DNA from 2 places in the Colwellia sp. MB02u-14 genome. Region 1 is predicted to be linked to the other one. Evidence: riboswitches for the same ligand, from Rfam matches in the RefSeq annotation. Region 1 holds a riboswitch; the other holds the start of a gene.

Region 1 (4,800 bases):
TGATTAATTTGCTCAGCGAAGCCGGTGTCACTTACATTGAAAGTGGCAGCTTTGTTTCACCGAAATGGGTGCCACAAATGGCAACATCGAGTGATGTTTTCAATGGTATAGCGCGAAAAAAAGGTGTCACTTACGCAGCTCTCACTCCTAATATGAAAGGCTTTGAAGCAGCTGTTGCGGTAAGTGCTAATGAAGTTGCCATATTTGGTGCCGCTTCTGAAGCCTTTAGCCAGAAAAACATTAACTGTTCTATTGCCGAAAGTCTCGAACGGTTTGAACCGATAATGACCGCAGCAAAACAAGCGAATATACCAGTACGTGGCTATGTGTCTTGTGTGGTTGGCTGTCCCTATGAAGGTGAAGTTGATCCACAGCAAGTCGCTGAAGTTGCTGAAAAACTTTACAAGATGGGCTGTTACGAAATATCGCTTGGCGATACGGTTGGTGTTGGTACTCCGATGAGCGTACAGAAAATGCTGCAAGCGGTAAGTGCCCTTGTACCAAAAGCTAAGCTAGCCGTTCATTTTCATGATACTTATGGTCAGGCGTTAACTAACATTTACACTGCTTTACAAAATGGCATTGCTGTTATTGACAGTGCCATTGCCGGATCAGGTGGTTGCCCTTATGCTAAAGGCGCTTCTGGTAATGTTGCTACTGAAGATGTTGTCTATTTATTGAATGGTTTGAATATTGATACGGGTATCAATTTAGATAAATTAGTACGTGCTGGTTGGTTTATCAGTGATAAATTAGGTAAAACACCTTCATCTAAAGTGTCTAATGCGTATCGCGCACAAGCATAAATATAATAAAAAATAGCAGTGTATTATAAATACACTGCAGATATCAATTTAATGAGGATTGAATAATGGCCGGATTTGACAAAGTAGTATCAAGCTACGAAGAAGCGATGGCAGGACTTGAAGACGGTATGACTGTTATTTCAGGTGGCTTTGGTTTATGTGGTATTCCAGAGAACCTAATTAGTGAAATAAAACGTAAAGGTACTAAAGCGTTAACACTTGTTTCAAATAATTGTGGTGTTGATGATTTTGGTTTGGGTGTATTACTGCAAGACCGTCAAATCAAAAAAATTGTTGCTTCTTATGTGGGTGAAAACGCTGAGTTTGAACGCCAAATGATGAATGGAGAATTAGAAGTAGAACTGACACCACAAGGGACACTCGCAGAAAAAATGCGAGCCGGAGGTGCTGGGATACCCGCTTTTTTTACAGCAACAGGTTACGGGACGCCTGTAGCTGAAGGTAAAGAAGAGCGTGAAATAGAGGGAAGAATGTATATCCTTGAACCTGCTGTTAAAGGCGACTTTGCTATTATTAAAGCATGGAAAGCAGACCGTTACGGTAACTTGGTTTATAGAAAAACAGCACGAAACTTTAATCCCATGGCAGCAACAGCAGGTAAAATTACTGTTGTTGAAGTTGAAGAAATCGTTGAACCAGGTGAATTAGACCCTGACCAAATTCATACCCCTGGCATTTACGTTGACCGCCTTATTTTAGGGTCCTTTGAGAAACGCATTGAACAACGCACTGTTCGTATTGCTCAGTCATAAAATAATTTTGGAGATTTAATCATGGCTTTATCAAGAGAACAACTAGCACAACGCGTGGCACAAGAGTTACAAGACGGTTATTACGTTAATTTAGGTATCGGCATTCCAACACTCGTTGCTAACTTCATTCCAGCAGGAATAGAAGTTATGTTGCAGTCTGAAAATGGCTTACTTGGCATGGGACAATTTCCCACTGAAGATGAGATTGACGCCGACTTAATTAATGCCGGTAAACAAACAGTTACTATGGCAAAAGGCGCTTCTGTCTTTGATAGCGCAGAGTCTTTCGCGATGATCCGTGGTGGCCATGTTGATTTGACCGTACTTGGCGCTTTTGAAGTTGATGTAAACGGTAACATCGCTTCATATATGATCCCCGGTAAACTCATAAAAGGTATGGGCGGTGCAATGGACTTAGTGGCTGGTGCTGATAATATTATTGTGACCATGACCCATGCATCAAAGCATGGCGTGTCAAAATTACTCTCTCAGTGTACTTTGCCATTAACCGGTAAAGGCTGCATTAAAAGAGTACTGACTGATTTAGCTTTTATTGAAATAAAAGACGGTAAATTTCATTTAGTAGAGCGCGCACCTGGTGTGAGTGTTGAAGAAATTATAAAACTCACTGAAGGTGAATTAATTGTGCCCAATAATGTTCCTGAAATGAAATTTTAACCATTGAACACTACCTGTTTACCAGAGAAAAACAAAAAAGAGACATGACTCTCTTTTTTGTTATCAAATTTTCACCTAAGTTAAAAAATCGCTATTTTTATAAATAAAAGAAATAATTTTTATTAAGCTCCTATTTTATTAGTAATAATATAATCATAAAAAATAATTAATTTTAAATAAATAGTTACTCATTCTTACAATTTTGTACATTTGTGTTGCATTTAATTACTCAATTAGCAATACTAAAAGAGACAAAGAAAAGGCAAAACACGTGAAATCGTGTTACGCAAAACCACCGGTCTAAGGGATTTATGTTTTTATAATGTATATCCTATGACAGCGGAGTCACCTCGTTATACAGGTACATCCCGTGGTTTTTTCCTTTACTAACTAAATTTATTGAAAGGTTACTAAAATGAAAAAATTATTACTAGCTTCTACCATCACTGTTTTAATATTAACGTCTGTTGTATCGGCGCCGAAAGCACAAGCATCTAGCATTGCACAAAGCATTTGTCAGTATGTTGCTGCGGACGACAAAAAACGCATGCGTACATTTTTAAAAACGAATAGATTAAAAATTCGCAGTATCTTTAAAGGTATTGAGTGTAATGGACAGAATCTGTTGGCGTTTGCATCGTCTCAGGGTTCAGTTAAAACAGGTTCTTTGATGATTTCAAAATTACCAAAGAGAATTGTTTCAGCTAACTTAACTATTTTGCAAGCCGGATCGCAACCATTGATAGACGCAGCTAACGAACGTGTTAGCAGCTAAACTTATTCTTTAGTAGACGTTATTTGTTAAACCAAGTGTACAGTTTTACTAGATAATAATTCTATGTCATTTAAAAAGCCTGCTTCTGCAGGTTTTTTTTCCTCTATTTTCTTTCAAATCTATTTTTCACTCACTAAGCCCTAGCACACCGCTATGAAACTGATTAAACTAAACTCATATTAATAAAATTGCGATTTACATGTTAACCAAGAGAAACTATAAAGACAGTAAGAATGCTTTAATCCTTACTGGTGGTGGAGCCCGAGCGGCTTATCAAGTAGGCGTGCTTTCCGCAATATCCAAATTTGTTCCAAGAAATCATGGTATCCCCTTTCCTATTATATGTGGTACTTCTGCTGGTGCCATCAATACCACAGCATTGGCATGTTACTCGTCATGCTTTCATCTAGGGGTAAAGAAACTTGAATGGGTCTGGAAAAACATTAATACCAGTAGGGTTTATCATAGCGACGGTATAAGAGTTTTTTCTCATTTAGCTAAAGGCATGCTCGCTAGTTTCCAAGCTGATTATGCGAATAAAAGTGCGCGCAGCTTACTAAATAATGCGCCACTTCGTGACATGCTAAATATGGTTGTTGATTTTAAGCGCATCGACGCCAATATTATACGCGGTTACTTATCAGCGGTTTCTATTACTGCATCAAGCTATAGTAATGGGGATTCAATCAGTTTTTATCAATCAGAAGAGTCTATTTCACCATGGTTTCGGGCTAAACGTCGGGGTGAGCCTTGTCAAATTAACAGTGAACACTTAATGGCCTCTGCCGCTATCCCATTGGTGTTTCCTTCGATAAAAATTCGCCAAGAGCATTATGGTGATGGCTCTATACATCAGCTTTCTCCCTTAAGTCCAGCTATACATTTAGGTGGAGAAAACCTCTTTATTATTGGTGTTGATCAACCTAAAGCCCCACTTCATAGCAAAGTAAACAACCCTCATCCACCAACAACATCGACTGTTGCCGGTCATTTACTTGATACTATTTTTTCAGATACTTTGCACAGTGACATAGAACGCTTAGAGCGAATTAACGAAACAATAAAGCTTATACCGCCCAAAGTGAGAAAAGAAAAAGATGGCCTGAAACCTATATCATCTTTTCTGATCAATCCAAGTCATGACTTTAACGCCATCGCCGTAGATTATTTTTCAGACTTGCCACTCTCTATACGTTTATTATTACGTAGCGTAGGTATTTCTAATGACTCAGAGTCGAGTATTGTGAGTTATTTGTTATTTGAAAAAAACTATTGCCGCCAATTAATTAAGTTAGGCTTTGAAGATGCAATGGAACAAGAAACAGCAATTCGAAAATTTTTGTCGCTATAAAAGTGTTCGTTATATTTTCTTAAAAGTCACGTTAGCCACCTTCTTGCAAAAATCGTTCAACTCGTTCTACTCGTCTAGGCTTACCACGAACAATCAATGTATCTTGTGCTTGAAGGATAGTGGCTCCATCTGGTTGCTCTGTTTCAATATCATTACGGCGAAGCGCCACCACTGTGACCCTTTTTGTTGATAAATTCAGTGATGCTATTGAGTGACCAATAGCAAAAGAATTTTCGGTCAGTATTATGGCATTCGCAAATTCAATACGGTCCATTGCTTCAGGGCTCATGTCTGTGTGCTCACCTTGAAAAAAGCCATGTAAATGGCTGTAGTGGTCTTTACGCTCTTTTTGTACGCGGCGTATAATACGAGAGAAAGGAACGCCTGTTAACGATAATACTTGTGATACAAGCATAA
Region 2 (4,800 bases), on a different contig from region 1:
GAAAGGGTCAATGTCGAGCAGCAGCGTTTTCAAGCGTTGAAAGGCTTTATCGAAGCGCAAACCTGTCGTCGACAAGTTGTACTCAATTACTTTGCAGAATTCACCACAAAAAAATGTGGTAATTGTGATATTTGCTTAGATCCTCCGACTCAATTTGACGCCACGGAAGCCGCGCAAAAAGTACTGTCTTGTGTTTTTCGTATTCAGCAACAGGGGGACATTGAACACGTTGTACAAGTACTCAGAGGAGAATTAACCGAAAAGGTTAGACAGCTAGAACATGAAAAAGTATCAACTTTTGCGATTGGTAAAAGCAAAACACCTGGGTATTGGTTTGCAATTATTAGGCAATTGATTCATTTAGGGTTTTTACAACAAGATATATCCCAACAATCTGCATTATTTTTAACACAAGCATCGCGTTCGGTGTTAAAAGGTGAGGAACCCTTAATGTTAGCTTCGCCGAGGTTACAAAAAGCGAGCTACTGGCAACAAGATAAAACTGATAAACGTTATGACCGTGTGTTATTTGTTAAATTAAGAAGTTTGCGTAAAACGATTGCAGATGCCGAGGATATTGCGCCATTCATTGTCTTTAACGATGCAACGTTATCAGAGCTTGCGCGTGAAAAGCCAAAAACATCACAGCAAATGCTAAATATTAATGGTATTGGTGATACTAAACTTGCCCGTTATGGCCATGAGTTTTTACAAGTTATTCAACAGCATAGTGCTTAAAACAAAAAACGCTCAATTGAGCGTTTTTTAATATGAATTATTGATGAACGAAGTTCAACAATAATTAGGGAGTTTACTTTAAACTAGCGTAATAAGCCGCAATATTTGCGATATCTTCATCACTTAAACCCATAGCCATAGGTCCCATTATGGCATTTTTACGTGTGCCAGCTTTAAAGGCCTTTAATTGGCTCGCCGTATAAGCTTCTTTTTGTCCAGCAAGATTTGGGTACATTGGAACTGCAGAGATACCTGCAACGCCATGACAAGCGGCACACATACCAGTTTTTGCTTTACCAGCAGCAACATCACCAGCAAAAACAGGAGATGCCATCATTAAAGTAGCGGCAACAGCTAAAGTAATTTTTTTCATAACTTATTTCTCTCTTAGTCGTTAGGATTTTTATACTTGCTTGAGTATATGAGAAAAGAGGTTGGCTGTCGTTGACTTTCTTAAGCTAAGTAATCGCAAAGTATAATTCTTTGATTTATAAACCAGAATAAACTTTTATTAGCTAAAGTCTGAATCGACTTATTCGTAAATTATTAAAAACTTAATACGTTATTGTCTAGGGGATAATCAGGGAGCAAGCGTCGAGCTTTTTTTAAAATATTGTTTGCATTTTCAGCGATATTAAATATTTCCACGCCAATCGATAAAGTCATTTTAGGTAATCTAACGCCAGATTTGCTGCTAACAAAGCGAAGCTTCTCAACACCTTGTGATATTTTATCAGCAATTTCTCTTGCGCTTGCTTTATCAACGTCAGGTAAGAGTATTAAAAACTCATCTCCGCCAGAACGAATAGGTAAACCGCTGTCATCAACATAGCTATTAACTTTACTGGCTATTTTTGATAGGAGAACATCGCTAATTAAATGACCAAATTGTGTATTAATTTCCGATAGTTGATTCACATTGACTAAAATCGCCGCAACCTGTCGGTTTGGATCTTGTGTTAACCATAAATCTAAATGTTTAGACATAGCTTTACGATTATAAAGTCCTGTCAGGGGATCCATATAAATCTCTTTACGTGCTTTTTTCAATTCAACTTGTAATGCCCGTGTCTTTTCACAGGTCAATGAAATATGCTCAGCAAATTTTTGTTGATTTAGTTTAAATGCTTGAGATGCATGGCGTATGCTATTTGCTGCAGAAATTGCTGTTTCTTTATCAGAAGATTGTAAGTGATCTATATTATTATCTAGGTTGGTAATAAGTGTATCAATATTTAAAGATGATTTTTGGTTATTTTTCTCGACATGAGTAACAACTTCTTCAAGTTCATCAATAATTTCGTCTCTGAAGTTACTCTGACCTAAAATGTATTGACGGTAGTTTTCTTCAATAAAGAAATTATCGAGTTTCTTACCTAAGGTAAGTTGATTTTCGATGGTTTTATTAAGTGGAATATTTTTTTTATTAATATACTCGTAGCTTACTGCGTAATTAATTGGGCTGACAGGTAAACACCACCGCTGTAATTCTTTTACGGCCATATTCATTTTTTGTTCAGCTTGTATTATGGAATCATGATATTTCATCGTTCCATCTCAATATAAGCACCCAAGTAAAATTTCGTTAGTCTATTTTCTAATAAAAACAAGTAAAGTGCCATATATTTTTTATTAACACTTGTTATTAAGTGTCTAGTGGGAGAAAAGGGTAGGAAGGCACGCAAAGTATACCGAAAGCAAACTGTTCAAAGAATAGACAAGCCCCCACTATATCTAAATTTGGCAGTTCCGCTATCTTAGGTTTCCCCTTAGACCGGTAACTTTGCGTCTCTAGCTTTCACTAGATTTGCCCTTTTCGAGTTTTAGAAACTCGAATTTCATTATAAGCGTTGAACTATGCTTGTAAACCTTTATTATGAATATTCGTTGAACTTTCACTTAAACTTATAAATAAAATATAAATTTACAGTAGATAACTACTAATTAAATAAAGGATTTTAGCTAATAATGTTTTATAAATTGCTGGTGATTCTTTGCTGTTTTATGGTTAATTCATTTTGCTTTGCTAGTGATACTCTCAATATTGAACAAAACATTAAAGATACCGAACGGTATTTTTTACAAGAATCTGAAAATCTTCCGTATGAAGAAATAATTACCCTATCAATCAATATTCTTGAATCCCGAGAGAATTATACGACGCAAACCCGTGGTAAAATCTTTATTTTACTGGCCGATGTTGCTAATAATAAAGGCGAAGATGCTGATGCTTTGCAATTTGCGCAAGACGGGCTCTCTTTGCAAGGACTTAATAATTCGATAAAATTCAATTTACTCCTTAAAGTTGCGCATGGTTATTATTTACAGGAAAACTATGCACAAACACAAGATTTCGCAACACGTGTAATTTTAATGGCAGAGTCCTCTGATGTTTTGAAATATCGATTGGTTGCACTCAGTTATCGAGCGGTTAGCTATGCTTTGCAAAGTCAAAATGATTTAGCGACGAATGATCTTAAACAAGTAGAGGTGTTAATATCAGCGAATCCTCAATATAGGGATCATCTTTACTTGTTAGAAATATTGGCAACAGCGCATTATTATTTAGGGGATTATCAAACTTCACTTACTATGCAAAATAAATTATTAACGCTAAAATTTGATTTAGATAAACTAGCAAATATTGATCAAACTTACCTACATTTAGCGCGTGCTTATTTTCAGTTAAATTTACTTGATGATGCCTATAATGCATATTGGGAAGCGCAAAAAAATAGTGAAAATAAAAATGCCCCAATTCTGGTTGCCTATGCTGAATTAGGCTTGGCAGAGGTATTACTTAAGCAAAGAGAGTTTCAAGATTCACACAGCTGGCTGTTATCGGCAAGCACCACATTTAATGAAAAAAGTTTAAATAAACCTTATTTAACTTCACTAATTTTATTGGCTGAGACCGCAAATTATTTAGGCAACAATGCTTTATATCAACATTATCTTCAATTAGCTGAATTAATGGCTAAAAATGTAAAGTTATCAGTAAAACAGAGTAAATTGTTACTTTTACTCAGTGATATGTACCAGCAAAATGGCGATTATAAAAGTGCCTTAGAACTGCACAAAAATTATCTTGAGCTTCTTCAACAGTTTCAAAAAAAGGCTGAGCCATCATTAGTGCTTAATGCTCCTCACATGTTGAGTGCCAATGAAAAAAGTCTAAAATTAATTCTCAATTTGACTGAAGAAAGTAACTTACACAATGAGTTCAGTGCCAAGTATATCGCCCAAAAAGAGATAATATATCTGTTAATTTTTATGGTTTTACTCTTGCTAATTACGTTTGCTTCTTTTTGGTTAAGACAAAGAACATTACGCTTGAAACAGGTCTATGATGAAGTTGAACAACCAATATTTTATTTAGTCACTCCCTCTCAAACCAAAAGAAGCTATCAGCTAAACTACAAGATGGCGAGAAAATATGATTACCCACTCGCAGTTGGTTATTTGTCAGTGATCAATTGGCAAGAGTTATCCTTTCACTTTAATGACAAAATTATGCTTGAGGTTTCGAAAACATTAGCGACTTTACTTAATGAGTCAAAAGGTGAGTTTGATGACGCGGGCATTATTAACGACGGCGAATATTTACTCTTAGGGCCCCATCAAACAGAAAGTGAAATAGCCGCTAAATTACATGGTCTAGCTGAGGCAATTAAGATGAGATTCTTCGCCAATTTGGGAGATTATTCAGTGAAAATTGGTTACGCTTACGGCTTGCCAACAGCTCAAGATATTGATCCTTATATCTTTTTGTCACGTTTAAGTGAAACCACTAAAGCGTAAGAGAATATTGTTGCTATATTTATAGGTTTTATATGATATTTGTATTATCTATTACAGTGCTTTGAGTGTTTAAAAGGAAAGGATAAGCTGCAACCTATCGTTAAAAAGTGTTATGAAAGTGGCGGCGATGAAAGCTTTAATAAATGAGTCTTTTATATGTCTAAACAAGATGCGAGCATCAAGCATATGTGATCAAGTAATCATTTTGTAGCTTTATTTCTTTAATTGAAGCCCGATTACTTGGTAATATAAAGGAAAAAT

Evidence for each region. A riboswitch is a leader RNA that binds a small molecule or an ion and turns the genes downstream of it on or off. The one in region 1 is predicted to bind cyclic di-GMP.
Region 2: linked by a shared signal. The riboswitch ahead of H4J52_RS08200 (GGDEF domain-containing protein) and the one ahead of H4J52_RS16160 (DUF3718 domain-containing protein) in region 1 are both predicted to bind cyclic di-GMP.

The regions. Positions count from the first base shown of each region.
Region 1 is NZ_JACGUX010000086.1:24,528-29,327, forward strand. It holds gene H4J52_RS16145 (hydroxymethylglutaryl-CoA lyase) at 1-806, shown strand, start outside; gene H4J52_RS16150 (CoA transferase subunit A) at 872-1,579, shown strand; gene H4J52_RS16155 (3-oxoacid CoA-transferase subunit B) at 1,601-2,257, shown strand; cyclic di-GMP riboswitch class I at 2,509-2,610, shown strand; gene H4J52_RS16160 (DUF3718 domain-containing protein) at 2,673-3,032, shown strand; gene H4J52_RS16165 (patatin-like phospholipase family protein) at 3,232-4,383, shown strand; gene H4J52_RS16170 (monovalent cation:proton antiporter family protein) at 4,415-4,800, opposite strand, start outside.
Region 2 is NZ_JACGUX010000067.1:126,153-130,952, reverse strand. It holds gene recQ (DNA helicase RecQ) at 1-738, shown strand, start outside; gene H4J52_RS08205 (cytochrome c) at 812-1,111, opposite strand; gene H4J52_RS08200 (GGDEF domain-containing protein) at 1,285-2,286, opposite strand; cyclic di-GMP riboswitch class I at 2,478-2,560, opposite strand; gene H4J52_RS08195 (hypothetical protein) at 2,743-4,539, shown strand.